Regions from separate parts of the Agrobacterium vacciniicorymbosi genome, predicted to be linked through region 2. Evidence: predicted binding sites of a transcription regulator. Region 2 holds the regulator's gene; each other region holds the start of a gene.
What was found. The regulator LexA, encoded in region 2, represses DNA repair genes until DNA is damaged. The targets are predictions, from matches to a motif close to TGTTCNNNNTGTGTTCNG.

Region 1 (7,828 bases), on a different contig from region 2:
GAACGATGTTCCGACCGGTATGGGTTTATCGAAGGGTAGGGATCAGCCCCAGCACTTGGCCAGGCCTTCCTTGACGCTGATCGAAGGTACGCCGGAAACCGGCTTGTCGGTGACGAGCGATACGCCTGTGTCGAAGAAGGACTTGCCTGCAGTCGGCTTTGGCTTTTCGCCGGTGTCAGCGAACTTCTTGATCGCTTCTACGCCGAGGGCCGCCATCATCAGCGGGTATTGCTGCGATGTAGCGCCGATCACGCCTTCCTGAACCGACTTCACGCCTGGGCAACCGCCGTCAACAGATACGATCAGCACGTTCTTTTCCATGCCGACGGCCTTCAGCGCCTGATAGGCACCAACGGCAGCAGGTTCGTTAATCGTGTGGATGACATTGATGCCTGGATCCTTCTGGAGAAGGTTTTCCATGGCCTTGCGGCCGCCTTCTTCATTGCCGTTGGTCACGTCATGGCCAACGATACGCGGATCGACTTCATCGCCAATCTTGGTCGGGTCCTTGGGGTCGATACCGAAGCCGATCATGAAGCCCTGGTCGCGCAGAACGTCGACGCTCGGCTGGTCAGGCGTCAGATCGAGGAAGCCGACCTTGGCATCCTTGACCTTGTCGCCCATCGTGCCCTTGGCCCATTCGCCGATCAGCTTACCAGCCAGAAGGTTGTCGGTCGCAAAAGTCGCATCGGCGGAGTCGACCGGGTCGAGCGGTGTATCGAGAGCGATCACGAGAACGCCTGCGTCACGCGCCTTCTTGATGGTTGGAACGATGCCCTTGGTGTCCGATGCAGTGATCAGAATGCCCTTTGCACCATCGGCGATGCAGGATTCAATTGCGGCAACCTGGCTTTCGGAATCGCCGTCGATCTTACCGGCATAGGACTTCAGCGTCACGCCGACTTCCTTGGCCTTGGCGGTCGCGCCTTCCTTCATCTTGACGAAGAAGGGGTTGGTATCTGTCTTGGTGATGAGGCAAACCGACGTATCGGCGGCAGATGCCACGGATGCAAAAGAAACGCCAAGCGCAAGCGCGCCGAGAAAGGCGGAAACGGTGCTTTTCATGTAGTCCTCCCAGTGATGAGACAAGTGCTTCTTGTGAAGCGACTGTTGCGGCCCTTCTCCTCCAAGATCGGGTGCCACTGCCGCAGATGGAAACACCAAATGAAGAAAGTGTCAATAAATAAATCCAATTGAATTATTAATTCCTTGTGGCATCTTATGAATTCCGTAATCGCTGGGAAATGTGGTGGGAGGACACCGCTTTTCCCGGACTTCGTGCTTGCGGAGCATAGGTCCAGACGGCATAGACGTCGCTGGCCGGGGAGGAAATGCGAATGACACGCTCAGCGGAGCCGATACAGCACGCGGCAGCAAATGCGCCGGATTTGAGTGGCGGCGCCAACCAGGTTCGCGTTCGCGCCTATAACGAGCGCCTCGTTTTGTCGCTGGTGCGACGCCACAGCGGCCTTTCAAAAGCAGAAATCGCCCGCAGAAGCGGCCTTTCGGCCCAAACCGTGTCGGTCATCATGCGCTCGCTGGAAAACGACGGGCTTCTCATCCGTGGTGAGCCCCTGCGCGGAAAGGTCGGCCAGCCCTCTACACCCATGCGGCTCAATCCCGATGCCGTCTTTTCCTTCGGTGTGAAAATTGGGCGCCGCAGCGTCGATCTGGTGCTGATGGATTTCGTCGGGCGCATCCGGCTCAAACTCCGCAACACCTACCCCTATCCCATGCCCGAATGGATATTGCCCTTCGTCATCGATGGCATTGCGGAGCTGGAAGCGCGACTGACGCCGAGTGAACGGCAAAGGATCGCCGGCATCGGCGTCGCCGCTCCCTTCGAACTCTGGAGCTGGGCACAGGAAGTTGGCGCGCCGCAAAAGGAAATGGACCGCTGGCGCGGTGTCGATTTGCGGGCGGAGATTGCCGGGCAGGTAAATTATCCGGTCTTCCTCCAGAACGATGCGACCAGTGCCTGCGGTGCCGAACTGGTCTTCGGTGTCGGCCAGAACTCTCCGGATTTCCTCTATGTTTTCATCGGCTCCTTCATCGGCGGCGGCGTGGTGTTGAACTCCGCCCTGTTTTCGGGCCGCACCGGCGCTGCCGGTGCCATCGGCCCGCTACCGGTTCAGGGCCGGGATGGATCGACTGTGCAATTGCTCAAGATCGCTTCCATTTTTGTGCTCGAAGACATGCTGCGCGAAAGCAATATCGATCCAAAACCGTTGTGGTTCTCACCGGATGACTGGGTGGATTTCGGAGAGCCGCTGGAACGCTGGATACAAAACACCGCCGCCGCACTGGCACAAGCCGTCGTCGCCGCCGCATCCATCATCGACTTCGCCTCCGTCATCATCGACGGCGGTTTCCCTAGCTGGGTCCGCGCCCGCATCACCGCCGCCACCCGCAAGGCGCTCGACCTGCACGACCTCCAAGGCGTCGTCGTCCCAGAAATCCTCGAAGGCGCCGTCGGCAGCCAGGCCCGCGCCATCGGCGGCGCAAGCCTTCCACTGTTTTCGAGATATCTGCTGGATCAGAACGTGCTGTTCAAGGAAACGGCGGGATTTGCGGAACAGGGTAATGCGCGTGTTTCGCAGTGAGCGCTTCACGGCTCCCAAACGCGTAGATTGGAAACCTGTTATTTTTTGCCGCGTGGAGCTTTCGGCAGCGCTTTCGCAACTCTTGCCAATTCATTGATCATGCCTTTGGCCAGTTGTTGCCGTTCTAGTTTTCGCTGCTGATCAAACTGGTCGTACTGGGCCTCCGCATGACGTTTTGCTTGTGCCGAACTGACACTCCCGCCATCCTGTAGCACGCGACGGCCAAGGCCTTTCAGTTGCTGTTCCAACAGTCGTTCAGCATCCTGCATGACGACCAGACGGCCGATATCCAGCTGATCTTCAAAAATATCCAGAAGGATTGTTGTCAGCCTGTTGAGTTCTTTCACCTCGGCTTCTGCAAGGTAGTTTTTGGAAACCGTCGTATCCGTTTTTCGAATATTGTCATTGGGCCACGTTTGCAGACCCATGTTTTCCGTGTCGTGATTTGCGCGGGACACAACAATTTCCGCGGGCGTTTGAGACACTACGGCAAAGATAAGCTTGGCCTGCGTGTGCTGATAAAATTCGCGAGCGGTGTCAGTCGAGCCGTCGTAGTCCTGGCACATGGCGCAAATTTTGCGAAGTTCAGCATAAATATTCGCCTCATCAGAACGAATGTCTCTGATGATTTCCTTGAGTTCGGCAATTCTTGAAGCGTTTTCAGGCTGCTTCAGACGAGGCGCATCAATAACGAAACCCTTCTTTGCGAACTGCACAAGAATGGTCGTCGCCCATCGTCTGAACAAAGTCGCTTGGGTTGATGATACGCGGTAGCCTACGGATATCACCACGTCGAGATTATAAAGGATCGCGGGTCTACCATGAGTTGTTTGCACTTTTTGCAAAGAAGTCGCTTCAGATAATTCGCCTTCTTCAAATATGTTGGTGATATGCCGGGAAATGCTGGAGACGTCGCGTCCGAACAACTCGCCTATTTGCGCTTGCGTCATCCAAAGGGTGTCCCCTTCGTATTTGATGTCCAGCCGCAGACCTTTATCGGTGCCGTAAACGAGAAACTTGTCTCCCGTCTGCGCATCCTCAAAGAGGTGGATAGGTCCATCGATGTCGTCGCTCATATAACTCCCCGTTTCAGCATATGTACCACAGCGACAGTCTCAACCTCACGACCGGTCCTTCGCCGGTTTCGCTTTAGTGAGCTCTGTTGGTCTCGACAGAGCTGCACCTGCTGAAAACAGCTTAAAGCAATTCCCGAGATCAAAACAAGAACAAGCGCGCCCGACGACGAAAAAGCTTGGACAAACGAGAGGTGGGTATGTGGAAAAATCAACAATTTGTTGAAGAGGATGGCGGACAGGGTGGGATTCGAACCCACGGTACGCTTTCACGCACACACGCGTTCCAGGCGTGCGCCTTAAACCACTCGGCCACCTGTCCGTCTAAACGTCTGCATGTTTGGGAAAACTGCAAATCACTGGAACGGCGCGATATATACCGATGAATTCGCGGGGATCAACCCGGAATCTGACAGTTTTTTTATTTGTGCAATAAATCCTTCGCATTGGTGCGATTGCAAAGCATGCTCGGCCTCTTTATCCAGAGGGTAGGATGCGCGGGTCAGATGCGCGTTTGTGGGGCAGATATCTGCATGGAAATCGGGAGAGTGTGTTCGTGAAAGCGGTTTTCCGGTTCATCAGTTTTGTTTTTCTGGCAGCAGCCGTCGGCGTCGGCGTACTGGATTCGATCCGTTCGGTTTCCACCTCCTCGGTCGATCTCCTGAGCGCGCAAGATGCCTGGGTGAAGTTTTTTCCTGCCTCGCTTGCCATGGCAGAAGGGCTTGTGGCGCACTATATTCACCCCGAAGCGTGGCGTTGGGTCGCAAACGGCCTGTCTGCGGTTCCTGCCTTTGCAATTCTTCTTGGCCTTTCCCTCCTGTTCTGGATGGCTGGCTATAAGAAGCGGAAGGTCATGGGCCGCTTTTCCGCCTGAGACGATCTCGTCACGCACATGATGCAGAAACCAGATGGCGACCCTTGAGGGGCGCAAGGAGAATGCAATGTTCGGATTTGATACCCAGTCCAAGAAAACCACCATGCCGACCCCGGAAACCGCCTATCCCGGTCGAGAAGAAGCCGTCGCCGTGCCGGAGCATCATTTCGTCAATGGCAATCCGCTGAAAGAGCCTTATCCGGATAATCTGGAAACGGTCTATCTCGGCATGGGCTGCTTTTGGGGTGCGGAGCGCCTGTTCTGGAAGACGCCCGGCGTCTGGGTAACGGCAGTCGGTTATTCCGGCGGCATCACCCGCAACCCGTCATATCAGGAAACCACCACGGGGCTGACCGGCCATGCCGAGGTGGTGAAGGTGGTCTATGACCCCGCCAAGGTTTCTCTCGCGGCTCTGCTCAAGACATTCTTCGAAGAACATGATCCGACGCAGGGCATGCGTCAGGGCAATGATGTCGGCACGACCTATCGCTCCGTCATCTACACCACCAGTGATGCGCAACTGGCGCAAGCCAAGGCCGCCCGCGATACGTTCCAAGAGGCTTTGAAGGCTGCCGGACACCGCCCTGAGATCACCACGGAAATCGAGCCACTGGACATCTTCTATTATGCTGAAGACTATCATCAGCAGTATCTGGCGAAGAATCCCGGTGGTTATTGCGGCCTGCGCGGTACGGGCGTCAGCTGCAATATTGGATAAAATTTGCGAGCCGCCCGCTCGTGACATCACAAAGCCCGGCGATATCTCATATTCGCCGGGCTTTGTTTTTGCTCGTTGTTTTAGCAGATTGCCTGCGCAGAACAGGCCGATTTGCCGTAAAAACGCGCAGTTAACGGTTTTTCCACCGGGTCAAAAAAACCGGGTGAATTTTTCTTGCAGCCGTGCAAGGATATCCTTACGCACAGTCAGAAAGACTGGCAGTTCCGCAGACATGCTCTTAACTGGGCTTGCGGGAGGACCCTTTAAAAAACCAAACTGCAACAACAGGGCTGCACAATGAAAAAATCCCTTCTGACGCTTTTCGCGCTGGCCGCGATGTCGGCTTCCGCTTTGGCTGCGGATATCAAGCCTGCGCTGGTCTATGGCACGGGCGGCAAATTCGACAAGTCGTTCAATGAGGCTGCTGCCGCAGGCGCCGAGAAGTTCAAGGCGGAGACGGGCACCGAATACCGCGATTTCGAGCCGACCAGCGACACGCAGGGTGAACAGGCAATTCGCAACTTCGCAAGCCGCGGCTTCAACCCGGTTGTTGCCGTTTCCTTCGCCTGGACCTCGGCCATGGAAAAGGTTGCTGCAGAATTCCCCGACACGAAGTTCGTCATCGTCGATTCCGTTGTTGAACTGCCGAATGTGCGCTCGGTCGTTTACAAGGAAGAAGAAGGTTCCTACCTCGTCGGTCTTCTGGCCGGCATGGCATCCAAGACCGGCAAGGTCGGCTTCATCGGCGGCATGGACATTCCGTTGATCCGCAAGTTCGCCTGCGGTTACGCACAAGGCGCCAAGGCTGCCAACCCCAAGATCGAAGTCTTCCAGAACATGACCGGCACCACCGGCGCTGCCTGGAACGACCCGGTTCGCGGTGGCGAGCTGACCAAGAACCAGATCGACCAGGGCGCGGACGTGATTTACGCGGCAGCCGGTGCGACGGGTCTCGGCGTTCTTCAGACCGCAGCCGACAACAAGAAATTCTCCATCGGTGTGGACAGCAACCAGAACCACCTGCATCCGGGCTCCGTTTTGACCTCCATGGTCAAGCGCGTCGATCTGGCCGTTTACAACGCATTCAAGGACACCAAGGACGACAAGTTCACCGGTGGCGTCACGTCTCTGGGCGTGAAGGAAGATGGCGTTGCCTATGCACTTGACGACAACAACAAGGCGCTGATCACGCCGGAAATGACGGCTGCTGTCGATAAGGCAAAGGCTGACATTATCGCTGGCACGGTCAAGGTTCACGACTATATGTCGGACAATTCTTGCCCAAAGTGATGTGATTTTTCGGATCAGGGCGCATCGCGAATTCCGCGCTGCGCCCTTTTCATATCCAGCTCCGGAGACGTTTGGGTTGACGATGGAACCTGCAATCGAGCTTGTCGGTATCGATAAAAAATTCGGCACCGTACATGCCAACAAGAATATCAATCTCACCGTTGCCAAGGGGACGATCCACGGCATCATCGGGGAAAATGGAGCGGGAAAATCGACGTTGATGTCGATTCTCTACGGCTTCTACCATGCCGATTCCGGTGAAATCCGCATCGACGGCAAACCCGTCAACATTAGGGATAGCCAGGCCGCCATCGATGCCGGCATCGGCATGGTGCATCAGCACTTCATGCTGGTCGAGAATTTCTCGGTGCTGGAAAACATCATGCTGGGTGCCGAAGGCGGCGCTTTGCTGGCCAAGGGCACGGCGGCGACCAGGAAAGAACTGAAGCGGCTGGAAGACGAGTACGGCCTCGAGGTCAATCCCGATGCGATCATCGAGGATTTGCCGGTAGGCCTTCAGCAGCGCGTTGAAATCCTCAAGGCCATGTATCGCGGTGCCGAAATCCTCATCCTCGATGAGCCGACCGGCGTGCTGACACCGGCTGAAGCCGATCACCTCTTCAAAATCTTGGGCGTGCTGCGCGATCAGGGCAAGACCGTCATTCTCATCACCCACAAGCTGCGCGAAATCATGGCCATTACCGATGAAGTCTCGGTCATGCGCCGCGGCGAAATGGTCGCCACCCGCAAGACCTCGGAAACGACGGTCGAGGAACTGGCAGAACTCATGGTCGGTCGCCGCGTGCTTCTGCGTGTGGAAAAGGGTGAAACGAACCCCGGTGAAGTCCTGTTTTCCGTCCGCAATCTCACTGTCAAGGACAGCCGTGGTGTGACCATGGTGGACGATGTGTCCTTCGATGTGCGCGCTGGCGAAATCGTCGGCATTGCCGGTGTGGCCGGTAACGGCCAGTCGGAATTGCTGGAAGCCATTGCTGGCATCCGCAAACCCTATTCCGGTGAAATTCTCATGGGCGGCAAGACGGTCGATAAGGTCGATCCCGCCATTCTGCGCAAGCTGGGTCTGGCCCATATTCCCGAAGATCGCCACCATATGGGTCTGGTCCTGAAATTCGAGGAATACGAGAACTCCATCCTCGGCTATCACCGCGATGACCGTTACGGTAAAGGCATGTTCCTCAGCCCAGAAGCCATCCGCAAGGATGCCATCGAGAAGATCGAGAAATACGATATCCGCCCGCCGAATGCCCGG
Region 2 (7,828 bases):
CGAGGATGGAGTTGGCAACACCCATCTTGATACCATCGCGAAGGCGTGCGGAGTTGGTGACGAAAAGGTCGTCGCCAACCAGCTGAACCTTGGAGCCGATCTTGTCCGTCAGGTACTTCCAGCCGTCCCAATCGTCTTCTGCCATACCGTCTTCAATTGAGATGATCGGGTATTTGCCGGCCAGTTCGGCAAGGTAGTCAGCCATGGCTTCAGGCTCCAGCGTGCGGCCTTCGCCTTCCATCTCGTACTTGCCGTTCTTGAAGAACTCGGTGGATGCGCAGTCGAGAGCGAGTGCAACATCATCACCCGGCTTGTAGCCAGCTTTTTCGACAGACTTCATGATGAAATCGAGTGCTTCCGGCGCGCTCTTCAGACCCGGAGCAAAACCGCCTTCGTCGCCGACATTGGTGTTGTGACCCTGTGCTGCGAGTTCCTTCTTCAGAACATGGAAGATTTCCGCGCCGATCCGCACGGCGTCACGGATGCTTTCCGCGCCAACCGGCATGATCATGAATTCCTGGAAGTCGATCGGGTTATCGGCATGTGCGCCGCCGTTGATGATGTTCATCATCGGCACGGGCAGCAGATGCGCGTTGGGGCCGCCAACATAACGGTAAAGCGGCAGACCTGTGGTTTCGGCAGCGGCCTTGGCAACCGCCAGGGAAACGCCGAGAATGGCGTTGGCACCGAGGCGCGACTTGTTCGGCGTGCCATCGAGCGCGATCAGCGTCTGGTCGATATGGATCTGGCTTTCGGCATCGAATCCGCCCAGCGCATCGAAGATTTCCGTATTGACGGCTTCAACGGCCTTTTCCACACCCTTACCAAGGTAGCGCTTGCCACCATCACGCAGTTCTGCGGCTTCATGCGCGCCCGTCGATGCGCCCGATGGAACTGCCGCACGACCGAAAGAACCGTCTTCCAGATAGACATCGACTTCAACGGTGGGGTTTCCACGGCTGTCGAGGATTTCGCGTGCGATGATATCGGTAATGGCTGTCATGATCTCTCCCTTGGGACTGGAACAGGATTTTCAGTTGCCTGTCTTAGAGTGCATCCCGAAAACTGTGAAGCGCTTTTCGGATGAGCGGCGCGATAAACAGGGCGACGGAATAGCGACTCGATGTGAACTTCCTCCGTCGCTGTAGACGACGCGCAAGAAATTACAATGACGGCGCCCATCTCTGGACGCCGTCTTTTCATAAAAATCGATTGAGGCCAAAAGCGATCACGCAGCTTTCGCGATATTGTCGAAAGCCAGCAGCTTTTCCAGAAGCTTCGGCATATCCTTCAGGTGGACCATATTGGGTCCGTCCGAGGGAGCGTTATCAGGGTCTTCATGCGTTTCCACAAAAAGACCGGCGACGCCGACCGCAATGGCCGCACGCGCCAGCGTCTCAACGAATTCCCGCTGACCGCCGCTCGAACCACCCTGCCCGCCCGGCTGCTGCACGGAGTGAGTCGCGTCAAAGACAACCGGCGCACCGAGCGATGCCATGATGGGCAGCGAGCGCATGTCGGAAACGAGCGTGTTGTAACCGAAGGACGCGCCGCGCTCGCACAGCAGCACGTTCGGGTTGCCACTATCGTTCAGCTTGGCCAGAACATTCTTCATGTCCCAAGGCGCCAGGAACTGACCCTTCTTCACATTGACGACCCGACCGGTCTTGGCCGCCGCCACCAGAAGGTCCGTTTGCCTGCTGAGAAACGCCGGGATTTGCAGGATGTCGACAACCGGTGACACGATTGCGCACTGTTCTTCCGTGTGAATATCCGTCAACACCGGAAAGCCGAATTGCTCCTTAAGTTCAGCAAAAACCTCCAGCGCCTTATCGATGCCAATGCCGCGCTGGCCCGACAGGGACGTGCGGTTGGCCTTATCGAAGGACGACTTGTAGACAAAACCGATACCCAGCTTGCCGCACAGCTCCGCCATGGTCTCGGCAATCATGAAGGCATGGTCGCGGCTCTCCATCTGGCACGGCCCGGCAATCAGCGAGAAACGTTCGGTATTGGAGAAAGTTACCTGCCCGGCACCTTCGCCGACGACCACGTTGAGATTATTCTGGACGCTCATCATTACTCCTCGAAGGCAAACCGGGCCTACGCCCAGCCGCCAAGCGGCTGCACGCAGACATATTCTACAATCCTGGTCACGCCATTATCAGGAAGCGTAATCTATGTCACGGCTGCCGTGCCGGTTGATCGGAACAGTTTCCGCTACAAAAAGCAGCACCCTGTTTACGTTATTTTTGTGCCAGCTTCACCACATCGGGATTTGCTTTCATGAAGCGGATGGTCGGTCCGGCCTCGTTGACAGCAGAGGAAAACTCACTCGTAGATTTCACGCGTTCGATCTCCTCGGGTTTGAAGTCTTGAGCCAAGAGAAACCGATAAACATACTCCGTGTTTTCGCCCACCGCCCAAGAAGGTAGCTTTGCCTCAAATGCCTTTTCTTGACGCTGCTTTCGCTCCATGGTCACCGCAAGCCTGACAAGACTTCCAAGTGGAATCGGTATGCCATTAATACCGATGTCCGGCACGAAACTAGCCGCGTGCAAACCACCGCCAAGTTTATTGTTACGCAAAATGGAAGCGCACTTATTGTCTCTCGACGGCTGCTTTTTGGCCGCGACGCGATCCGCATTTATAAGCATAATCAGTTTGCAGTTCGCGACAGTGGATGCCAGGAGCAATCTATCATACTCCGCTTTTTTAAGAGCTTCTGGCGAATTGGGTTGGGTGGTTTGGCACCCGGCAAGTGCAACAAGGCCCACAATCAGGCTGAGCGTTCTAAATTTCACTTGATGGACTTTCTAAAACGATATCCGTACCGCTTTCACTCGTAGGAGAATGACGGACAAAAACTGATGAAAATGCTTAAAAACAGGACCAAATACCTGCTCACCCCACAAGATGCCAAGATCACCGCGCGGGCCCCTTGAAAGCATGAGCGGAATTAGCAAAATCGGGCAGAAAAACAACCCGGAGGCGCAAATCGGCGTGATTCAACGTGAAGAAGTCGTAACCAGCCATGGCCATATGATTCTCTCAACGATCTGACGGATATTTATTTTGATCTGGCTTAAGTGATTTTTTACTGGGCTATTGCAGAACACATATGGAACAGATAGTGTTCGTTCTGTATTTGTTTCGCGAATCTTCGCCTCGAATTTCCAAGGGTGTTTCTTCATGCTCACGCGCAAACAGCAGGAATTGCTTCTGTTCATTCATGAAAGAATGAAAGAGTCTGGCGTGCCGCCATCCTTCGATGAAATGAAGGATGCACTCGATCTTGCCTCTAAATCGGGCATTCACCGGTTGATTACGGCGCTGGAAGAGCGCGGGTTTATTCGCCGGCTACCGAATAGGGCGCGCGCACTCGAAGTCATCAAGCTTCCCGAGTCCTATTCTCCAGCCAACAAGCCGCAACGCGGCTTTTCGCCCAGCGTCATCGAAGGCAGCCTTGGCAAGCCAAAGGCTGTGGAGCCATCGCCCGCACCTGCCCCGTTGAACAGTCGCGACGTCAACTCGGTCAGCGTTCCCGTCATGGGGCGAATCGCAGCAGGTGTCCCGATTTCGGCGATCCAGAACAACACCCATGATGTGGTCGTGCCGATGGATATGATCGGCTCTGGCGAACATTACGCGCTCGAGGTCAAAGGCGATTCGATGATCGAAGCCGGTATTTTCGATGGAGATACGGTCATTATTCGTGACGGAAGCACCGCAAATCCGGGCGATATCGTCGTTGCATTGGTGGATGACGAAGAAGCGACACTGAAGCGCTTCCGCCGCAAGGGTGCCTCCATTGCGCTCGAAGCCGCCAACCCCGCTTACGAGACCCGCATCTTCGGACCGGACCGGGTGAAAATCCAGGGTAAGCTTGTCGGCCTGATCCGCCGCTATCACTGACTACTGCTGCCTATAATTTAGCGGGCGGATTTTTAGGTCTGCCCGCGGGCAATATTTCTGGTTTTGATTCGCCTGTTGGCGAGGTACCAGAGCCAAAGTTGGACGTTGGTTCGATTAACAAACAAGTGCACTTACATGCATTTCAGAGGGAAATTTGCGCTCACGGTAAGTGCAGATATCCAAAAATAGTTAGTCGGCTCACTATCTTCGAATCACTCGCGTCGGTGAGCGTCTATGAATGATTTTAGCGTGACGTTTTGTGTGTAGCGCTGCCTAGTTTGAGTTGCGGAATGGGAGCTTCAGACCGAAATCTCTCTGTTCACAATGTCACCACCTGGGCACAAAAGATCAAATTATTTGAAGACCACCATCGCGCAAACCGTCTGTATCGGAGAAATTTCCCGCGCTAACACGGTGCTGCAACCGAGGGATATGAAATGTACGATCTTTATATAGCCAACAAGAACTATTCCTCCTGGTCCCTGCGGCCATGGGTGTTGATGCGGACACTCGATATTGCATTCAGCGAAAAGCTTACCCCATTCGGCAATTCCGCCGAGGATTTCGCGACATTTTCTCCCACCGCCAAGGTGCCCTGCCTTGTCGAGAGCGACCTGACCGTATGGGATTCGCTGTCGATCATCGAATATCTGGCGGAACGGCATAGTGGAGTTTGGGCTGGTGATACGAAGGCACGTGCATGGTCGCGTTCTGCCGCGGCGGAAATGCACTCAGGCTTCCAGACATTGCGCAACGAACATCCGATGAATGTCGGTCTTCGGATCCAGCCAACTGAAGTTGGCGAGGCGCTGAAGAAAGACATTTCCCGCATCGACGCACTTTGGCAGGAAGGTCTAGCCTCCTTTGGCGGTCCGTTCCTGGCGGGAGACGCATTTACAGCAGTAGACGCGTTTTTCTGCCCCGTCGCCTTCCGCTTCCAGACCTATGGAACGGCTATGTCGCCCGAGGCCGAGGCTTACAAGAACCGTCTCCTCACCCTCCCCGCAATGCAGGAATGGCAGGATGCGGCCTTGCTGGAACCGTGGCGCGATGCAGAACACGAGGCGGAAGCCAAAGCCATCGGAGAATGGCTGGCGGATTTGCGCTTGAAGTCGTGAGATATGGAACGGCGTCTGTTTCGAACGAAAATACCGACTTGGCTGTGTAAAACGGTCTGTGTGAAAACGAGTCAGAAGGTATCGCAAAGCGCGCAAGCGGCACCTTTGAATGAAGCATATCACGGGGCGTTCGATAGCATTCTTTCGATATGCTCCGGCACTGACGCGTCGAACTCTCCTTTGCGCCACTCATAGCTACGGTGCCTTGTCCAGAAGCGGTCCATATCCTGCATCGCCGCTTCGGCGCGCAGCACAGGCTTACCCTTTTCACCAAGCCATATTTCCATAGAGCCCGTGCGCCGCAAGGTTTCGCTGCTGATGAGGATTGCGCCGGATCGACACGTGGAAAAAAAAGGCACCTTGCGCGTCGTCACCACCACATCGGCGAGATCGCAACCCGCTCCCGTGAGCGCGGTATCCAGAATGACCGCGACCGCCACGCCGGACTTTGACGTCGCAACGCACCATTGGTCTTTGCGGCAGGTGAAGCGATCCGTGCCTGACAAGGCCTCTTTCATTTCTCTGGCGGCCCGCACCTTATCCTCGTCGCTCAAACGGGGCTTACGACCGGCAGCATCGCCAGCCTCTTGTGCGGCATCACCGGTGGGTGACTTCACCACATCCAGCATTCTCGGCCCAACATGTTGCTCTGGCAACGGCACCGCCCTCGCCCACTGATCATAGATGAAACCGGAGGCACGGGGCTTCGTCGTTGCAACTGCATCTGCCGACAGCAAAGCGACCAAAGAGCCATCTTCGTAAATCAGCAGATCTGGTTTGCTGCGCCATTGCTCCGTCACCAGCATAATGAAGCCAGCGGCAATCAGCGGCAGCCCGATCAGAGCAAGCCGCGTGCGCAGCAGCGCGATGATCAGAAATCCCGCCGTGGAGACACCCAGAAACCAGCCGTTCTGCCGCCCGATCGTCGCGTCTCCGCCCCAGCTCGAGACCGTCTTGGCGATCTCGATCACCGCCGCCATGCCGTAACCCATGACCTTCAGAAAAGGCGCATCGAGCCCAAAAGGCATCAGCAGCATTCCCACCAGTGCAAAAGGCATGACGATCAACGACATGACCGGCATGGCCGCCAGATTTGCCGCCAGCCCATAGGTCGTGATGCGGTGAAAATGTTCGATGGAATAGATCGCGGTGGAGATGCCACCGATCAGTGACGTGATGACGACGCCACCAATGACCGTTGCCACGTTTTGCGATAATGACAGCCACCACGGCGGACGGCTGATCACGAGCCCTCCCCGCTCGCCACGCCACCGGCTCCAGAAGCCATAGCCGGACACCAGCGCCAGGGTCGCGGCAAAGGACATCTGGAAGCTCGGCCCCATCACCTCATGAGGTGACAGAACGATGATGACGATGGCGGAAAGCGCGACGTTTCGCAGGCTGATCGAAGGCCTGTCCACCAGCACGGCAATCAGCATGATGGACATCATCAACCACGCGCGCTCCGCCGAAACTGCAAAACCCGAAATCAGGTAATAGGCAAGCGTCATGAGCAGTGCCGCAAAAGCTGATATTTTCTTGACCGGCCAACGCTGCGAGAATCCGGCAAACAGGCTGAAGATGGTGCGCATGCCGACGAAGAAAATACCGGCGGCAAGCGCCATGTTCAGGCCGGAGATGGCCACGATATGCGCAAGGCCGGAAACGCGCAGTGCCTCCATCGTCTCGCCTGAAATCGCACGTCTCTCATCGGTGACAATAGATGCCGCAAAGGCTCCCGCATCCCCGCCGATCAGGTTGCGAATGCGCTGTGCGATCTGGCTTCGGAGCTTGTAAAGCCAACTGTCAGCGCTTTGGAGCCAGGTCTTGGTGCCCTGCTCACCCGGCATTCCTGCCACCGTCTTGGGCGGGCCATAGAAATAGCCCGTCGCGCCGATGCCATCGAAAAACGACGCAAAAGCGAAATCATTCAACCCCGGCAACGCCGGACCCGATGGCGGTGAAAGCCGCGCTTTGCCGCTGATCGTCTGGCCGATGCCGATTGCCTCATGCCGGCTGCGCGACACCAATGATATCCGTTCCGGCGGACGCGACAGTTTGGGTGCGGAGGTGGATTGCAGCGCAACCACATAGCGCCAGTTACCCCGCGCATCCAGTTCCCGCCGCTCCACCGTTCCGGTAATTGTCGTCGTCGCAGGTGTATCGAGAATGGTGGTCGCCGCCCGCCGCGTTTCCCAGTCCGCCAGCAACATACCGACCAGCACGAAAGCACTGGCTTTCAAAACGGCAGACGTCGCGCCGGGCCGGTAAAGAAGTGCACCCGCCATGGCCGCCACGCTGATTGCCAAACCCAGCAGAAGCCAGTGCTGCGGCGTAGCAGGCAAGCTGAACCAAAGTGCTACGCCTGCGGCGATGAACACAGGAATAAAGAGAAAGTCCTGCCGGTGCGCAGCCTCTGTTTCAATGCACTGCACAAACCAGCGCCTAAGCCTGAGAATGATGCCCGGCGGCGTGGAGGCAAGTCCATCCTGCGCAGCCAGCGCACTCCGGGAAACATGCAACGGCAACAGCAAGTCATCGAGTTCCGTTTGCGCAACGAAGCCCGTTTCCGCCAGGCGGAAATGCTGCTGTTCTTCCCTAGTGTTCACGCCCCGGCGCCCCTTGCCGCAAGCTTTTAGTTTGCAACCCTGAAAGGCAGATTGCAACCACTTGCGCGATTAAGGAAGCATTGACCTAGAATGAAACACTGTTCCCATGAAATGCCCCATTTCGGGATATTGGCGTGTCGCAATGCACAATTTGCCCTTTGGATAGCTTGGCATTGGCGCGGAGAT
Region 3 (7,828 bases), on a different contig from region 2:
GGCGCTAGCCATCGGCGCAGGTGCAGCCCTCTTCGGCAACATCCATATTGCCAGACCACTTGGGCGGATGACGGGCGTGATGCGCCGCCTTTCGGACGGCGATACGGATATCACCATTCCCGCTCGCGGTCGCAAGGACGAGGTCGGTGCGATGGCAGAAGCCGTCGAGGTCTTCCGCCGCGCTGCAATCGAAAACAAGCGGCTGGAGGCCGATGCCGAAACCAACCGCAAGCAGGCCGAGGTCGAACGTCTGGCTGCTCAGCAGAAGGCGGAAGCCGATGCGGAGGAGAGGCTGCGCATCGCAACATCCGGTCTGGCCGATGGCCTGCGCCGGCTGGCCTCCGGCGATCTCGCCTTCCAGATCAACGAGGTTTTCGCGCCTGACTTCGAACAGTTGCGGCACGATTTCAACCGCTCGCTCAAGCAGCTGGGCGCAACATTGTCGGAAATCTCACATTCCATTGACACGATGAACAACGGCACCCGCGAAATCGCGGAAGGGTCGGTCGATCTCTCGAAGCGCACCGAACAGCAGGCGGCAACGCTGGAAGAAACAGCTGCGGCTCTCGATGAAATCACCGTCAATGTTGCCAACTCCACCAAGCGTGTGAATGATGCACGTGGTGCTGCGACCGAAGCCAACCGTGCGGCAAAGATCTCCGGCGACGTCGTCGCGACTGCGGTTGATGCCATGCACCGCATCGAACAGTCTTCCGGCCAGATTTCCAACATCATTGTCGTTATCGATGAGATTGCGTTCCAGACCAATCTTCTCGCGCTCAACGCTGGTGTGGAAGCCGCGCGTGCGGGTGAGGCTGGCAAGGGCTTTGCGGTGGTCGCTCAGGAAGTGCGTGAACTGGCGCAGCGTTCCGCCAAGGCCGCCAAGGAAATCAAGGAACTGATCGGAAAGTCATCCACGGAAGTCGAAAACGGCGTCAATCTCGTCAAGCAGACGGGTGATGCCCTGAAGACTATCGAGCGGCATGTGACCGTGATGAACGAGCATATGGGTGCAATCGCCTCTTCCGCGCAGGAGCAGGCAACCGGTCTTGCGGAACTCAACACCGCCGTCAACCAGATGGACCAGACCACCCAGCAGAACGCCGCCATGGTGGAAGAAACGACATCTGCAACATCTGCGCTTGCCAGCGAAAGCGATAAGCTGCGGGAATTGTTGCAGCAGTTCCAGCTGACGGCTCAGGGCCGCGACCGTGGTGCTTACGATATGCGGCTTGCGGGCTAAACGACCTCCGCCTCACTCCACCCGCATGGGGCGGAAGCTCATGCGGTGAAGGGGACAGGGGCCATTGGCCTCGATGGCGCGCAGATGCGTTGGGGTGCCATAGCCCGCATGGGCCTCGAAACCATAGGCCGGATGGATCGATCCGGCCTTTTCCATCATCCGGTCCCGCGTGACCTTGGCGACGATGGAGGCTGCGGCAATAGAGACAGACCGCGCGTCACCCTTGATGACGGCTTTGCCGGTGCAGGGAATGCCCGGTGGAATATCCCGCCCATCGGCCAGCACGAGAGCAGGTGCCGTCTGAAGGCCAAGCACGGCGCGGCGCATGGCATCCAGGCTGGCGCGCAATATATTCATGCGGTCGATCAGGAGAGGGCCGGATGAGGCGATGGAGACGATGGATGTTTCCAGAATTTGCTCGAACAGGAACTCCCGACGCGCCTTGGACAGTTTTTTCGAATCGTTCAGGCCATCAGGAATATTGTCGGGGTCGAGAATGACGGCGGCGGCGACGACGGGCCCGGCCAAAGGTCCGCGACCGGCCTCATCCGTACCGGCCACCGGCCACTCTCCGCGCTTCCTCGCCTCCAGTTCCAGGCTGAAATCCGGGCCGGTGTCGATCAGGTCAAAGAGGGCAGGAGAATCGGGTGCTGTGCTTCGCTTCATGCGGCGAAACTGGCACAGGCAACCGATCTCCTGCAAGCCCCCGGTCGCAGGGTCTGTGCAGCAGCCCAAGGGGCGGAGGGCTGCTGCTACATGAGGTCTCATGACCTCCATGCTCTTTCAATTGGGGCGGAAAGAGCAAGCCCATGCGAGGCGGTAGATACCGGGGGCATAAACCCGTAGCGCAGGGCATAGACGCTATGGGTATTCTTGAAAGGTCAAAGCAGAGACAGCTGCACGCCTGCACCTCCCGGCGCTATGAACAGATCGTCGCGAAGCTGAATGCCACGGCGGATGAGCCCCAGCCGCTTCGTCGTCATTTCGAAACGGCGGCTGATCTGCCAGGCATAGGGACCGGCACCTTTCATCCGCTTGCCGAACTCGGCATCGTAATCCTTGCCATCACGCATGGAGCGTACCAGCGACATGACGTGCTGGTAACGGTGCGGATAGTTGCGCAGCAGCCATTCGCGAAACAGCGGGCTCACCTCCAGCGGCAGACGCAGCAGCACATAGGATGCCTCCGTCGCTCCAGCCGCCTTTCCAGCCTCCAACACCCGTTCGATCTCGTGATCGTTGAGTGCTGGAATGACCGGCGCCATCATGACGGCAACGGGAATACCGGCATCGGTCAGCGTCTTGATCGCTTCCAGCCGTTTGCTGGGTGTGGATGCGCGCGGCTCCATGCTGCGGGCGAGCTTGCGGTCCAGCGTCGTGACCGAAATCCCGACCTTGACCAGACCCTTGGCTGCCATGGGTGCGAGAATATCGATATCGCGGGTAATAAGCCCCGACTTGGTGACGATGGCGACGGGATGCTCGGCCTTGGCCAGCACTTCGAGGATCTGCCGCATGATGCGCCATTCCCGCTCGATAGGCTGGTATGGGTCGGTATTGGTGCCGATGGCAATCACCCGCGCCTTGTATCCGGGCTTGGCCAGTTCACGTTCCAGAAGCTTTGCGGCATCCGGCTTGGCAAACAGCTTGGCCTCAAAATCCAGCCCTGCCGACAGGCCCATATAGCTATGGCTTGGCCTCGCGAAACAATAGATGCAGCCATGCTCGCAACCACGATAGGGGTTGATGGACCGGTCGAAAGGAATATCAGGCGAATCGTTGCGGGTGATAATGCTACGCGGCTTTTCCACCTGCACTTCGGTGCGAAACTCCGGCAATTCCTCGATGATCTGCCAGCCATCATCGACAGGCTCATGCTGCAGAGGCTCGAAACGCCCGCCGGGATTGATGCCCGCACCACGCCCGCGACGACGGTCGATCTCGATCCGCAGACCGGACGCATCGGCCAGTGCATTGGCAATATCTGGCGTATGGCCCGGCTGGAAGGCAGCCTGCCCGGAAAGCACATGTTGTCTCATCTGGATGCTCCTGACCGGCATGAAACCGGCTTGGTGGATGCCCAGATTCTTAACCGAGAAATGAGAACAAGACAAGAACAAAATGCTGAAACGCGCGATAGCTATTTCTTTTGCATTGCGGTAGGAATTTTATCGATGAAATGTTGTAGGTCGATCAACCTCTTCAATTTATCACTCATAACGGAACACAAGCTGATAGACATATGCTGACAGTCATCATGGAATGCCGGGATCAGGAGCCGGAGCTTGCTCACACCCTCTCCACGCTCGTTTCGGGCGCTGTGGAAGGGCTGATCAGTGACGTCATTGTGCTGGATCACGCCTCCAGCGATGGTTCCTCACGCGTCGCGGAAGCTGCCGGTTGCCGTTTTCACACGGAATGGGACATCCGGGATATCATCGCATCTGCGCGCGGTGAGTGGATTTTGATGATGGAGCCGGGCAGCCGTCCGCAAAGCGGCTGGATCGAGGATATCAGCGAATATACGGCGCTGAACAAGGTGCCAGCCCGCTTTGCGCCCTCGCGGCATTACCGGCCATCTTTTCTGTCGCGTTTCATTCGCCGCAGACCGCCGCTGGAATACGGTCTGTTGCTGCGCAAGGACGAGGCCCTGTCGATCGCCAGATCCGGCATGCCGCTCGATCATTTTCCAAAATCGCAAAAGACCCGCCGCCTCAGCGCCGAGCTTATTCCTTCCTGGGTGCTGCGCGCCGCGCGGTAATTACCCTTGCGCCTTGCCGCGCTTCAGATGCTCATCCAGACGCGGCATGATTTCCACGAAGTTGCAGGGCATGTGGCGGTAATCCAACTGTGCTTTCAAAATGCCGTCCCACGCATCCTTGCAAGCGCCAGGAGAGCCGGGCAGCACGAAGATGAAGGTGGAATTGGCAAGTCCCGCCGTCGCGCGTGACTGGATGGTGGATGTGTTGATCTTGTCATAGGAAATGCGGTGGAACACGGCGGAAAAGCCATCCATGCGCTTTTCGAAAAGGGGTTCCAGCGCTTCCGGCGTCACATCGCGTCCGGTAAAGCCCGTGCCGCCGGTGGTAATCACCACATCAACCTCATCGGACAAAGTCCAACGACGCACCTGCTCTTGAATGGCAGCCTTGTCATCCGGCACGATGGCGCGGTCCACGAGAAGATGGCCTGCATCAGAAATGCGGGCAGCAAGCGTGTCGCCGGATTTGTCATCCGCCAGCGTGCGGGTGTCGGAGACGGTCAAAACCGCGATGCCGACGGGAATAAAGGCTCTATCAACAGTCATCTTGGCAATCCGCCTATGGTTTTCGTTGCCTGAACATACCAGCCGGGACGCTTTTGGCGAAGCTGGTTGGCCGCAGATTCGGCGTGTTCTGCCGTGTCGAAGAGGCCGAAGCAGGTCGCGCCGGAGCCGGACATGCGCACGAGCGATGCTCCTGCACGCGCCAGCAGATCGGATACCTCAGCGATTTCCGCCAGAATGTGCCGCGCTGGCGGCTCTAGATCGTTGCGGCTTTTGCCGATGAAATCCATCCACGTCTCGTAGCCTCGTTGTCCAAGAGAAGGATTGCTCTTGTTCGGCAGGCGTTTGAACACCTCAGGCGTCGAAACGCCCTTCAGCGGGTTGACGAGAATGAGCGGCATGATGGGCATATCACCGAGGATCGTAATATCTTCGCCAATCCCGCGCGCAATCAGCGGCTGGCTGGCGAGACACATGGGCACATCCGCCCCCAGTTTCAGGGCAATCTCTTCAAGCTTTCCGGGGGCGGGCGTCATTTGCCAATGGCGGCAAAGGCCTCGCAGCGTTGCCGCCGCATCGGCAGATCCGCCGCCGATACCCGAAGAAATGGGCAGGTTTTTCTCCAGATGAATGGCGACGGGTGGCGCTTCGGCGCCGACCGCAGCGCGCAGCAAATCCCGCGCTTTGAGCACGAGATTATCGCCCGCGTTTCCTTGTTGAAGAACTTCAGCGAAAGGCCCGGAAATTGAAAACCCATCCTCCGGCGCATCCTTGATGCGGATGACATCACCCGCTTCGGTGAAGGTCACCAGAGATTCAAGCAGATGGTATCCATCTGCCCGCTGTCCGATCACATGCAGCGCGAGATTGGTCTTCGCGGGAGCGGCTTCGATTGTCTCAACCGCTCCGGCAGGCTTATGCGAGAGCATAGTGCGTCAGGATTTCTTATCGGGGGCAGGGGCAGGTGCCACAGGTGGCGGCGGCGCCTGATCCTTCTTGGCGGTGTTCTGAGCGTCCTTTTCCAACGGAGGCAGACCGTTGGCGATCTTGTCCTTCACCTTGGTCTTGTCCACATCGTCGCTTTCGCCAATCAGTGCCCGGTTCCACTGGTAGACCGCCTCGATCTTGCGACCGACGCGCCAGTAGGCATCGCCCAGATGGTCGTTGATGGTCGGGTCACCGGCACGCAGTTCGATGGCGCGTTCCAGCTCTGTCACCGCCTCATCGAAAGCGCCGAGACGATAATGCGCCCAGCCAAGCGAATCGACGATATAGCCGTCATTGGGACGCAGCTCGACGGCGCGGCGGATCATGTCGATCCCCTCATCGAGGTGCATGTTCTTATCCACCCAGGAATAGCCCAGATAGTTCAGCACCTGCGGCTGGTCGGGGTTCAGTTCCAGCGCCCGCTTGAAATCAGGCTCGGCCTTGTCCCACTGCTTCAGGCGCTCGTACGCAATGCCGCGCTGAAAGAAGATGGTCCAGTCGGTTTTCTTCGGCACAGAACCGATAACCTCTACTGCCTTGTCGTAATTGGCCGCCATGGCCGCATAATCCTTGGCATCGGACAGAACCGAGCCATAGGCGAGGTAGGAGCGAATATCGGACGGATCGGATTCAAGCAGCGACTTCAGATGCTTGCGCGCTTCATCCACCTTCTCCGTCTGCGCCAGGGTCAGGCCCAACTGCAATTCGGAAATCCGGTGCATCGGCGAATCTGCCGGTACATCGCGGTAGAATTCAATGGCGCGGTCCGGCTGCTTCTGCGCTTCGGCAAGGCCACCGAGAAGGATCAGCGTATCGGCGCTTTGCGGATCGAGTGCGCGCGAGGTCTGAAGGTAAAGCGTGACGATTTCTTCCGCGCCTTCGCGGTTCAGCGCACCGGCGATGGAGAACATCACAGCAGCAGCACCCTCGATGGGCGTCTGTACCTGTTGATCGGGCTTTTCACCCTTTTCGATGCTCTGGCGCAGCGCCTTCAGCGGCGCATAGTTCGGCGCGAAATTGTCGCCGACGGAAATCGTGTCCAGCGCCTTCTGCTTGTTGCCAGCCTTGGCTTCCAGCCGCGCCAGCGCCATCACCGCGCGCATATAGGTGTCGGTTGCAGTCGCACCGCCTTCACGGTCGGTCACGGCATCGTTCAGGCTCTTGCGGGCGGCTTCCGTGTTGCCGGTTACCAGTGCGATGGCACCAGCATGGTACTTCTGGAAGATCGAAATCCAGCCCGGTCCCTTCATGCCATTGACCAGCGCCAGGGCTTCCTTGCCCTTGCCGGCACCGGCGCGCGCCCAGGCGGTCAGCAGCGTGTTGACCATGCGGTCCAGATCGTTCGGGCCGCTATATTTCAGGATTTTTTCCGCGCTGGAAAATTCCTTGTGCTTGATGGCGGCCAGCGCACGAACGATGGTCGTGACGCGTTCCACGGAGGAATCGTCCTTCAGCGAATCGGCAATCTTCGCACCCGCTTCGAAATCGCCGCTCAGAAGCTGCGCAATCATCAGGCGCTGGCGGATTTCCACATTGGCCGTGTCGAATTCCAGCGCTTTTTTGTAAAGCGTAATCGCGGTCGCGAAATCCTGATCCACATCCGCCGTGCGGGCTGCCAGGAATGCGCCGGAGAAGGTGTTGACCTTTGCGGGATCGAAAGTGACGGTCTCGGCAGCCTTGTCTGCGGGCTTCGTCTCGGCAAAGGCAGGCACGGAGCCTGCGCCGATGGAAAGGGCGGCAATGAAGGCCGCGCCGCAGAGAAGACGAAATGCTGGTTTGCGCCGCATGAAGGAACCTTTGCTTTTGTGCATTCGCACCGAAAAATCAGTTTCCCGCCTTACAGTTCGGGGCAAGCCATCGCACCGGAACGCTGTAACGCTTGAATTGGACTGTTGTGCCTGAACCGGAATCAGTTCACGCAATCACACACCACGTCACGACAGAATGGCTTTTTTGGAGCAAGCCTGCAAGAAATTCTGCCCGTGATTTTAGATTCGTGAAATGTCGGCATCGCGGTGACGACAGGCGTCTTTTCCGCGATGCCTAGAACACTCTTTTAGTTCACGCGCTCGATGCAGAAGTCGATCACTTCCATCAGGGCATTCTTCCACGGGCTCTGCGGCAAAGGTGCCAGCGCATCGCGGGCAATGGTGCCATAGTGGTTGGCGCGGGTAATCGTGTCAGCCAAGCCATTGTATTTCTTGATCAGGCCAAGTGCCGTTTCCAGATTTTCGTCCGTGCTTTCGCCCTGCTCGATGGCGCGCTTCCAGAACTCGCGCTCTTCCGCCGTGCCGCGACGATAGGACAGAATGACTGGCAGCGTGATCTTGCCT
Region 4 (7,828 bases), on a different contig from region 2:
AAATGCCGAATTCGTCGCGGCGCGATGCTTATCCCTTATGGCGGCGATATCATCATTGGGAACGACTTCAGTTTAAACCCTTATTCGGTGCTGTACGGGCAGGGTGGTCTAAAGATTGGTAATGACGTTCGCATTGCTGCAGGATGCGTTGTCATCCCGTCCAACCATATTTTTAGCGACGCTAACAAACCAATAAGATTACAAAAAATCAGCAAGCTAGGAATCGTGATTGAAGACGATGTTTGGATAGGAGCCAATGTTACGGTTTTGGACGGATCTCACATTTCAAAAGGCTGCGTTATTGCTGCCGGGGCCGTTGTCAGAGGGCGCACAGAGCCTTATGGCATTTATGGAGGTGTTCCAGCGAAGTTGATTAAGATGCGTGGTAGTGATGCGGATGCAATTGTTACCTGATTCATTGCTTTTCTCTTTCCTCTTTAATCACGCTGGTTCCAAAGCGACCTACACCTGAAATTTCCGAACCAGGTTAAAAGTGCAACGAATCAATGGAAATGAGCGTATTGTTACCCTGCTCCGCATTCATCATCTGCCTCAATGAAGAGGCCTATCTTGGCAATTGCATTGAGAGTCTTGAAGGTTTCCCCGAGATCGTGATTGTCGATTCCGGCTCTGTGGATGGAACGCCTGCTCTGGTGCAATCCTACATCGACAAGGGCTGGCCGATCCGGTTCATGCATGAGCCCTGGCGAGGGTACGCCGGGCAGAAGCAGTTTGCGCTGGAGCAGTGCAGCCAGCCTTGGTGCCTGAATATCGATGCCGATGAGCGACTGGATGCGGCTTTACGTGCAGCTTTGCCTGAATTGCTTTCTGCACCGGAGACTGTTGTCGGCTGGAAGGTGGCGCGCAGGCCTTATCTCATTGGTTATGGCTACACGCCTGAAAACGTGCGCGAGCGGAAGAACCTTCGGCTCGTCCGAAATGGCAAGGGCGGCTATGATCTTGCGCAGAAGGTGCATGAAGGCATCGTCCCTACAGGTGAGGTCAGGTCATCTGAAAAGGGGAGCCTGTTGCACTATCGGCCGCTCATCATCGATGAGCAAATTCTGAAAGAGAATAAATACTCGACCCTGAAGGCTGATCAGCAATTTGCGGAAGGCCGCAACGCGAAGCTTTCGAAACTTCTGTTTTCGCCCTGGCTCTATTTTCTGCGGCTCTATTTCAAAAACGGTTTGTGGCGCTGCGGTGTACCCGGCTTCATCGAAGCGGCAACAGGCGGCATTTACGCATTTCTCACCCAAGCGAAAATCCATCAGCGTCACGCGTTGAAACGTCGGCCCAATGTCGATGACATGGAGCGTGGAAGGACAAAAATATGAAGGTTCTGCATATTCATTTTGGAAAAGACGGCGGTGCGGAGCGCTTTTTTGTAAACCTCGTCGATGCTTTGGGCGAGCGGGGAGTTGAGCAACGAGTCTTAATTCGTCCTGACCGCAGTTGGAAGGCGGCAATCGAGCGACGCGCTACCGTCTATGAGGGCGTGTTTCGTCGTATTTCCCTGTCGCGCTTCGTGCTGGCTTGGCGGATGCGTCGAATACTTAAGGAATTCAAACCCGATGTGATCATGACGTGGCAATTGCGCGCAAGCCGCTTCATGCCGAACGTAAAGACAGCACTTCGCATTTCTCGATTGGGAGATTATCCAGAGCATCTCGGTTACTATCGGAATTCGGAAGTTCTCGTCTGCATCACGCCTGACATGGCGGATAGTGTGAAGCGATTGGGCTGGACGCGACGCATTGAAGTGATACCCAATTTCAGCAATGCAACGCCCATTCCTCCGATCTCTCGCAGCGCTCTCGATACCCCGGAAAAGGCCTTCGTCGTCGTTGCCATGGGCCGGTTTGTAAAGCGCAAGGGGTTCGGACATCTCATCCAGTCCGTCAAAAATATAGAGGGCGCTTATCTCTGGCTTTTGGGTGATGGTCCAGAGCGGGAAGAGTTGGTTAAGCTGGTCGAAGAGCTAGGCCTGCAAGAGCGAGTGAAGCTTCCGGGATGGAAGACGGATGCTTATGCTTATCTGGCGGCTGCGGATGTTTTTGCTATCACATCCCTACATGAGCCACTTGGAAATGTTTGTTTTGAAGGTTGGGGTGCCGGAAAGCCGACCGTCGCTTTTCGAGCTGAAGGGCCCTCGTTCGTGATGACAAACGAGGTTGATGCCTTGATGGTCGATTGCGCGGATGAGGTTGGCTTGACGAATGCCCTTACCCGTCTGCGGGACGATCCGGAACTTCGTGAAAAACTGGTGGAAGGCGGGCACGCAACGACACGCGCCCGTTTTTCCAAAGAAGCAATCACAGCCTCTTACATGAAGCTGTTTGAAGAGGCAGCAAACACGTGAAAGTCTGCCATTTTCATTTCGGCAAAGACGGCGGCGCAGAACGCTTTTTCGTTCATCTCGTCAACGCGTTTGCGAAACGGGGGCTCGAGCAGAGCTGCGTCATCCGTAAAAATCGTGTGTGGCGGAAGGACATTGAGGCCGTTGCAAATATTACAGAGAGTAATTTCCGTAATCTTTCATTGGACAGAATCCTACTTCCCATAAAAGTTCGTTCCATGGCTCAATCTCTCAAGCCTGATGCGATCATGTCATGGGCGCCGCGTGCCAGCGAGCTGATGCCGAATTACAAAGGCTGCATCAAGCTTTCGCGCCTGGGCGATTACCCCACCAAGCTGGATTACTTCAAGAATACAGACATTCTGGTTTGCAACACGCCGGGCATTGCCGAGCATGTCAAGGCCATTGGATGGACGCGCGGTGTGGAGGTCATTTCCAACTTCACCAGCACGCAGACGATTGTGCCGATTGCGAGGACTGAGCTGGATACGCCGCAGGATGCGCCGGTGGTTATGTCCATGGGGCGTTTTGTGAAGCGGAAAGGGTTTCACACACTGATCGATGCCGTCGCTGGGTTACCGGGTGTATATCTGTGGCTGGCGGGTGATGGGGAAGAGCGGGAAAGTCTGGAGGCGCAGGTCGATGCGCGCGGCATGCGCGACCGTGTTCGCTTCATCGGCTGGAAAGATGAGACGCGACCCTATGTCTCCGCTGCCGACATCTTCGTCATGCCTTCCAGCCACGAGCCGCTTGGTAACGTCATCCTCGAAGCCTGGGCCCAAAAAAAGCCTGTGGTGTCTTCGAAGTCCGAGGGGCCGATGTGGTTTATGCGGGATGGAGAAAATGGCCTGCTGGCAGAGATCGGCGAAGCGGAGAGTTTTGCCGGTGCCATCGGCAATCTGCTGAGTGATCAGGCGCTTTCTCAGCGTGTTGCTGCTGGCGGACATGAAACGCTGATGAGCCAGTTTTCGGAAGAGGCCGTCGCCTCTGCCTATATCGACCTTTTCAAACGGAAGCCTTGACCGCGTCATAAATCCTGCCGAGATTTTCCGCTTCACCTGCAATGGTGAACTTCTCGGCTACATCTTGGCGTGATGCTATTGCCGCTTCCAAGCGCTTTTCATCGTTTTTCAGCCATTTCAAGGCCGAATCGCTCATGGTTGTCAGGTCATCTCGCGCAATAACCTCCCCAGTCTCCCCCTCAACCAACTCCGGAAACGCCCCCACATCCGTCGCGATCACCGGTACGCCTGACGCCATTGCTTCCAGCGGGGTGAGGCCAAAACCTTCCCAGCGTTGGGGGGCGATGAAGAGGTCGAGGGTGCGGTACCATTCGTTGATGTTGGTGTGTTCGCCGACGAAGAGGATGCGGTCTGCGAGACCGGCGGCGCGGACCTTTTCTTTCAGGCCGTTTTCGAATTCCACATGCGGCCCAGTGGCGCGGCCGGCGATGATGGCTTCCCAGTCGGGATTTTGCGGGAGCACGGCGATCATGGCATCGACGAAGAGGTCCGTGCCTTTCTGATGGCGCACTCTGCCGAAGCAGCCGGCGTATTTTTGGTTCGGGTCGAGGCCAAGCGCGCGTTTTGCCTCAGCCTTATCGGCGGGCGGGGAGAAGCGCTCGGTATCAATGCCGTGCATAATGACGGTGCTCGGTACATCCATATAGGAAGCCGTCTTTGCGCTGGTTGCGATGATCGCGTCCATGCGGGAAATCAGGAATTTCGTCCAGCCGCTGTGTTTGCGCTGCGAGGCGGAGGTGAAGACGATCTTCAGCTTCATGCGCAGGATGTCGCGCATGATGATGGCGGGCAGCATTTCAATATTGCGGCGTGCGTGCCAGACGCGTGGCTTCTTATCCGGTCCCAATTGCCATAGCCGCCACAAGTCGCGAAAGCGGACATGTGGCAGGCTTTGCGGCAAACCCGGCCCTATAACGGCAACCTTTTGCCCGAGCCGGTTTTGCACCGGCACGAGCTGGATGATCGTGGATGTCACGCCGGAGAGCCTGCGCTTGAAATTCGGCGCAAGCACCCGGACATCAGCCAAGTCGATATAGGGCAAAATCGGGATCTCGTGAGGGAGGCGCTGGCAATCAGCCCCAGTTGATGGAGAGGATTTCGTAGCCGCGCGAACCGCCGGGGGCATTCACTTCGATGCTGTCGCCAACTTCCTTGCCGATCAGCGCGCGCGCGATGGGCGAGGAGATGGAAATGCGACCCTGCTTGACGTCGGCTTCCTGGTCGCCAACGATCTGGTAGGTCTTCTGTTCGTTGGAATCTTCGTCCACGAGCTTGATGGTGGCACCAAACTTGATGGTTGTGCCGGACATTTTCGACAGGTCGATGACTTCCGCGCGTGCGGTCAGGTCTTCCAGCTCGGCAACGCGGCCTTCATTGTGGCTCTGCGCTTCCTTGGCAGCATGGTACTCGGCGTTTTCAGACAGGTCGCCATGGGCGCGCGCTTCTGCAATAGCCTCGATGATGCGTGGGCGCTCTTCCTGCTGGCGCCAGCGAAGTTCTTCCTGCAGCTTGACGAATCCGCCCTGAGTCATCGGTACTTTTTCTACCATTTTTTCTTCCTTCGCATTCTAACCGCGGTACCCGCAGACACAAAAAGAAACAGGTTCCGGAGCAAAACTACGGAACCAGTCAAAATCACAATTCGGCAGACTATATCAGAAGACCGACGCCAATTGCCAGCAAATTTGAGACTGCCAATTTTCAGCAGACTGGAACTTGATCTTAGCCAAGGATTGACAGTTTGCGCAAGAACATATAGTGAACACACCTATGAAAAAGTCGATAAAAGAGCGGTTGGCAGTCCTTTCCGATGCGGCGAAGTATGATGCGTCCTGCGCCTCCAGTGGCACGACGAAGCGTAATTCGTCCGCATCGGGAGGGCTGGGGTCGACGGAAGGTTCAGGTATTTGCCACGCCTATGCGCCGGATGGCAGGTGCATTTCGCTCCTGAAGATTCTGCTCACCAACTTCTGCATTTATGACTGTGCATACTGCATCAACCGTTCCTCCAGCAATGTGGAGCGGGCGCGTTTTACGGTGGAAGAAGTGGTGTGGCTGACGCTGGAATTTTACCGGCGCAATTATATCGAGGGCCTGTTTCTGTCGTCCGGTATCATTCGCTCGTCGGACCATACGATGGAAGAACTCGTGCGGGTGGCGAGGGAGTTACGCGTCACGCACGGCTTCCGGGGCTATATCCATCTCAAGTCCATTCCCGAAGCCTCGGCGCGGCTGGTGGAGGAGGCGGGACTTTATGCAGACCGCCTGTCGATCAACATCGAGTTGCCAACGGATAGCGGCATCGGACAGTTTGCGCCGGAAAAGCAGCCGGGAAACATCCGCAAGTCCATGGCTGATATTCGTCTGAAGATCGAAGAAGCGGGTGAACCGACGGTTCAGACGAAGCGGGTCAGGAAGTTTGCGCCTGCGGGCCAAAGCACACAGATGATCGTGGGTGCCGATGGTGCCAATGATAGCACCATCCTCAACACCAGCGCGCGCCTTTATGGCAGCTACGGTTTGCGACGCGTCTATTATTCCGCTTTCAGCCCCATTCCTGATTCGTCCAAAAACCTGCCGCTCATCAAGCCGCCTTTGATGCGCGAGCATCGGCTCTATCAGGCCGATTGGCTGTATCGATTCTATGGCTTCGATATCGCAGAAATCGCCTCTACCCAGAAGGACGGCATGCTGGATCTGGATATTGATCCGAAGTTGGCTTGGGCGCTGGCGAACCGGCAGAGCTTTCCTGTCGATGTGAACAAGGCGGAGCGCGAAACCTTGCTACGGGTTCCAGGGTTCGGCACGAAAACAGTCAATTCCATCCTGTCGTCGCGCCGGTTCAGGCAGTTGCGGCTGGAAGATTTGGCTCGCTTTGGCGTGTCACTGAAAAAGGTCAAGGCCTTCGTCGTGGCGGGCGGATGGTCACCGGGCAAGCTCACGGAGCGACCAGATTTGCGCGCCATGTTTGCGCCGCAGCCTGAACAGCTGTCGTTGCTCTGATGTACAGGGTGTCGCTGGAGGGACGGGGCGATTTTACCGAGTGGCGGGATGCTGCCCGCACGTTTCTCTCTGCCAATGTCTCTCCGCATGAGATCGAGTGGCGGTGCCGCGGCGAAGAAACTGGTCTGCTAGGTTTTGAGGAGGAGAACCTTCCCGCTGCCGTGGACAATGCCACTGGCGTCCAAGTGCCCTCGGCCTTCATGCCGCTGGCGCAAACCATTATTTGCCATAGCGATCCGAAGCGATTTTCGTTGCTCTATCGGCTTTTGTGGCGTCTGGGGCAGGACAGGGCGTTGCTGCAATTCAAGTCTGATCCTGATGTGGCGGAAGCGCGTAAACTAGAGAAATCCGTTCGTCGCGATAGCCACAAGATGACGGCTTTCGTGCGTTTCAAGGAGGTGGCGCTGGCCACGGGTGAGGCGGGCCGGCGACGGTTTATTGCATGGTTCGAGCCAGATCATTTCATCGTGGAGCGAAAGGCTGCGTTTTTCCAGCGGCGTTTTACCGATATGGACTGGCTGATTCTGACGCCGAAAGGCTCGGCTCGCTGGGATGGTGAGGCGCTGGAAACATCGCGGCTGGCAGCTGAGCAGCCGGATTTGTCCGATGAGACGGATGAGCTTTGGCGCACCTATTATGCCAATATTTTCAATCCGGCTCGCTTGAAGATCAAGGCGATGACTGCGGAAATGCCGAAGAAGTATTGGAAGAACCTGCCGGAGGCCGATCTTATTCCAGACCTCATCCTCAACGCTGAGCGACGGGTGCTGGAGATGGGCGCCAAGGCGGCGACCGAGCCGCAGCTCTTCCACCACCGTATTCAGGCCGCAGCAGAAAACAAACTCGCGCCCGCGCTGCCCGATGCCGATACGTTGGAAGGGTTGAGGCATGAGGCGAAAGACTGCACGCTTTGTTCTCTCCACTGCAAGGCAACGCAAACAGTGTTCGGTGAGGGGCCGGCCAATGCGGATGTGATGATTGTCGGCGAGCAGCCGGGCGACTTCGAGGATTTGGCCGGGCGTCCCTTTGTCGGTCCGGCAGGCAAGATGTTCGATCAGGTCTTGGGTGAAACCGGCATGGAGCGCCAGAAACTCTATGTCACCAATGCCGTCAAACATTTCAAATATGAATCGCGCGGCAAAAAGCGCATCCACCAGAGGCCGGATGCGGGCGAGGTGCAGCGCTGCCGCTGGTGGCTGACGCGGGAGATCGATCTGGTCCAGCCCAAGCTCATCGTTGCGATGGGAGCGACCGCAATGTTCGCACTGACGGGTTTGAAAGAAAAGCTGTCGGACCTGCGCGGCAGGCCCATGCCCATGGATGGCGGCAGGATGCTCTTCGTCACGGTGCATCCTTCCTACCTGCTGCGAATACCGGATGAGCAAAGGAAGGCGGAGGAGTTTCAGCGGTTTCGCGAGGATATGCAGGCGGTTCGCAGGCTCAT

Region 1: a site for LexA is predicted at 3,815-3,832, ahead of rhuM (RhuM family protein). Genes of this name have one in related genera too.
Region 3: a site for LexA is predicted at 3,345-3,362, ahead of ABUK73_RS03340 (PA0069 family radical SAM protein). Genes of this name have one in related genera too.
Region 4: a site for LexA is predicted at 5,129-5,146, ahead of ABUK73_RS10820 (putative DNA modification/repair radical SAM protein). Genes of this name have one in related genera too.

What each region holds. Positions count from the first base shown of each region.
Region 1 covers NZ_JBETMF010000010.1:72,849-80,676, forward strand. The annotation lists gene ABUK73_RS16260 (sugar ABC transporter substrate-binding protein) at 43-1,065, opposite strand; gene ABUK73_RS16265 (ROK family transcriptional regulator) at 1,338-2,603, shown strand; gene rhuM (RhuM family protein) at 2,642-3,679, opposite strand; tRNA gene ABUK73_RS16275 (tRNA-Ser) at 3,909-3,998, opposite strand; gene ABUK73_RS16280 (hypothetical protein) at 4,233-4,550, shown strand; gene msrA (peptide-methionine (S)-S-oxide reductase MsrA) at 4,618-5,268, shown strand; gene ABUK73_RS16290 (BMP family lipoprotein) at 5,566-6,558, shown strand; gene ABUK73_RS16295 (ABC transporter ATP-binding protein) at 6,641-7,828, shown strand, end outside.
Region 2 covers NZ_JBETMF010000001.1:176,321-184,148, reverse strand. The annotation lists gene eno (phosphopyruvate hydratase) at 1-1,003, opposite strand, end outside; gene kdsA (3-deoxy-8-phosphooctulonate synthase) at 1,229-2,077, opposite strand; gene ABUK73_RS00995 (hypothetical protein) at 2,247-2,804, opposite strand; gene lexA (transcriptional repressor LexA) at 3,193-3,915, shown strand; gene ABUK73_RS00985 (glutathione S-transferase family protein) at 4,353-5,033, shown strand; gene ABUK73_RS00980 (ComEC/Rec2 family competence protein) at 5,153-7,642, opposite strand.
Region 3 covers NZ_JBETMF010000002.1:33,772-41,599, forward strand. The annotation lists gene ABUK73_RS03330 (HAMP domain-containing methyl-accepting chemotaxis protein) at 1-1,243, shown strand, start outside; gene ABUK73_RS03335 (ribonuclease HII) at 1,256-1,909, opposite strand; gene ABUK73_RS03340 (PA0069 family radical SAM protein) at 2,125-3,282, opposite strand; gene ABUK73_RS03345 (glycosyltransferase family protein) at 3,486-4,004, shown strand; gene moaB (molybdenum cofactor biosynthesis protein B) at 4,005-4,550, opposite strand; gene ABUK73_RS03355 (4-(cytidine 5'-diphospho)-2-C-methyl-D-erythritol kinase) at 4,547-5,437, opposite strand; gene ABUK73_RS03360 (tetratricopeptide repeat protein) at 5,444-7,282, opposite strand; gene ABUK73_RS03365 (polyprenyl synthetase family protein) at 7,552-7,828, opposite strand, start outside.
Region 4 covers NZ_JBETMF010000006.1:8,115-15,942, reverse strand. The annotation lists gene ABUK73_RS10850 (acyltransferase) at 1-414, shown strand, start outside; gene ABUK73_RS10845 (glycosyltransferase family 2 protein) at 513-1,337, shown strand; gene ABUK73_RS10840 (glycosyltransferase) at 1,334-2,362, shown strand; gene ABUK73_RS10835 (glycosyltransferase) at 2,359-3,381, shown strand; gene ABUK73_RS10830 (glycosyltransferase family 4 protein) at 3,365-4,423, opposite strand; gene greA (transcription elongation factor GreA) at 4,455-4,931, opposite strand; gene ABUK73_RS10820 (putative DNA modification/repair radical SAM protein) at 5,152-6,384, shown strand; gene ABUK73_RS10815 (UdgX family uracil-DNA binding protein) at 6,384-7,828, shown strand, end outside.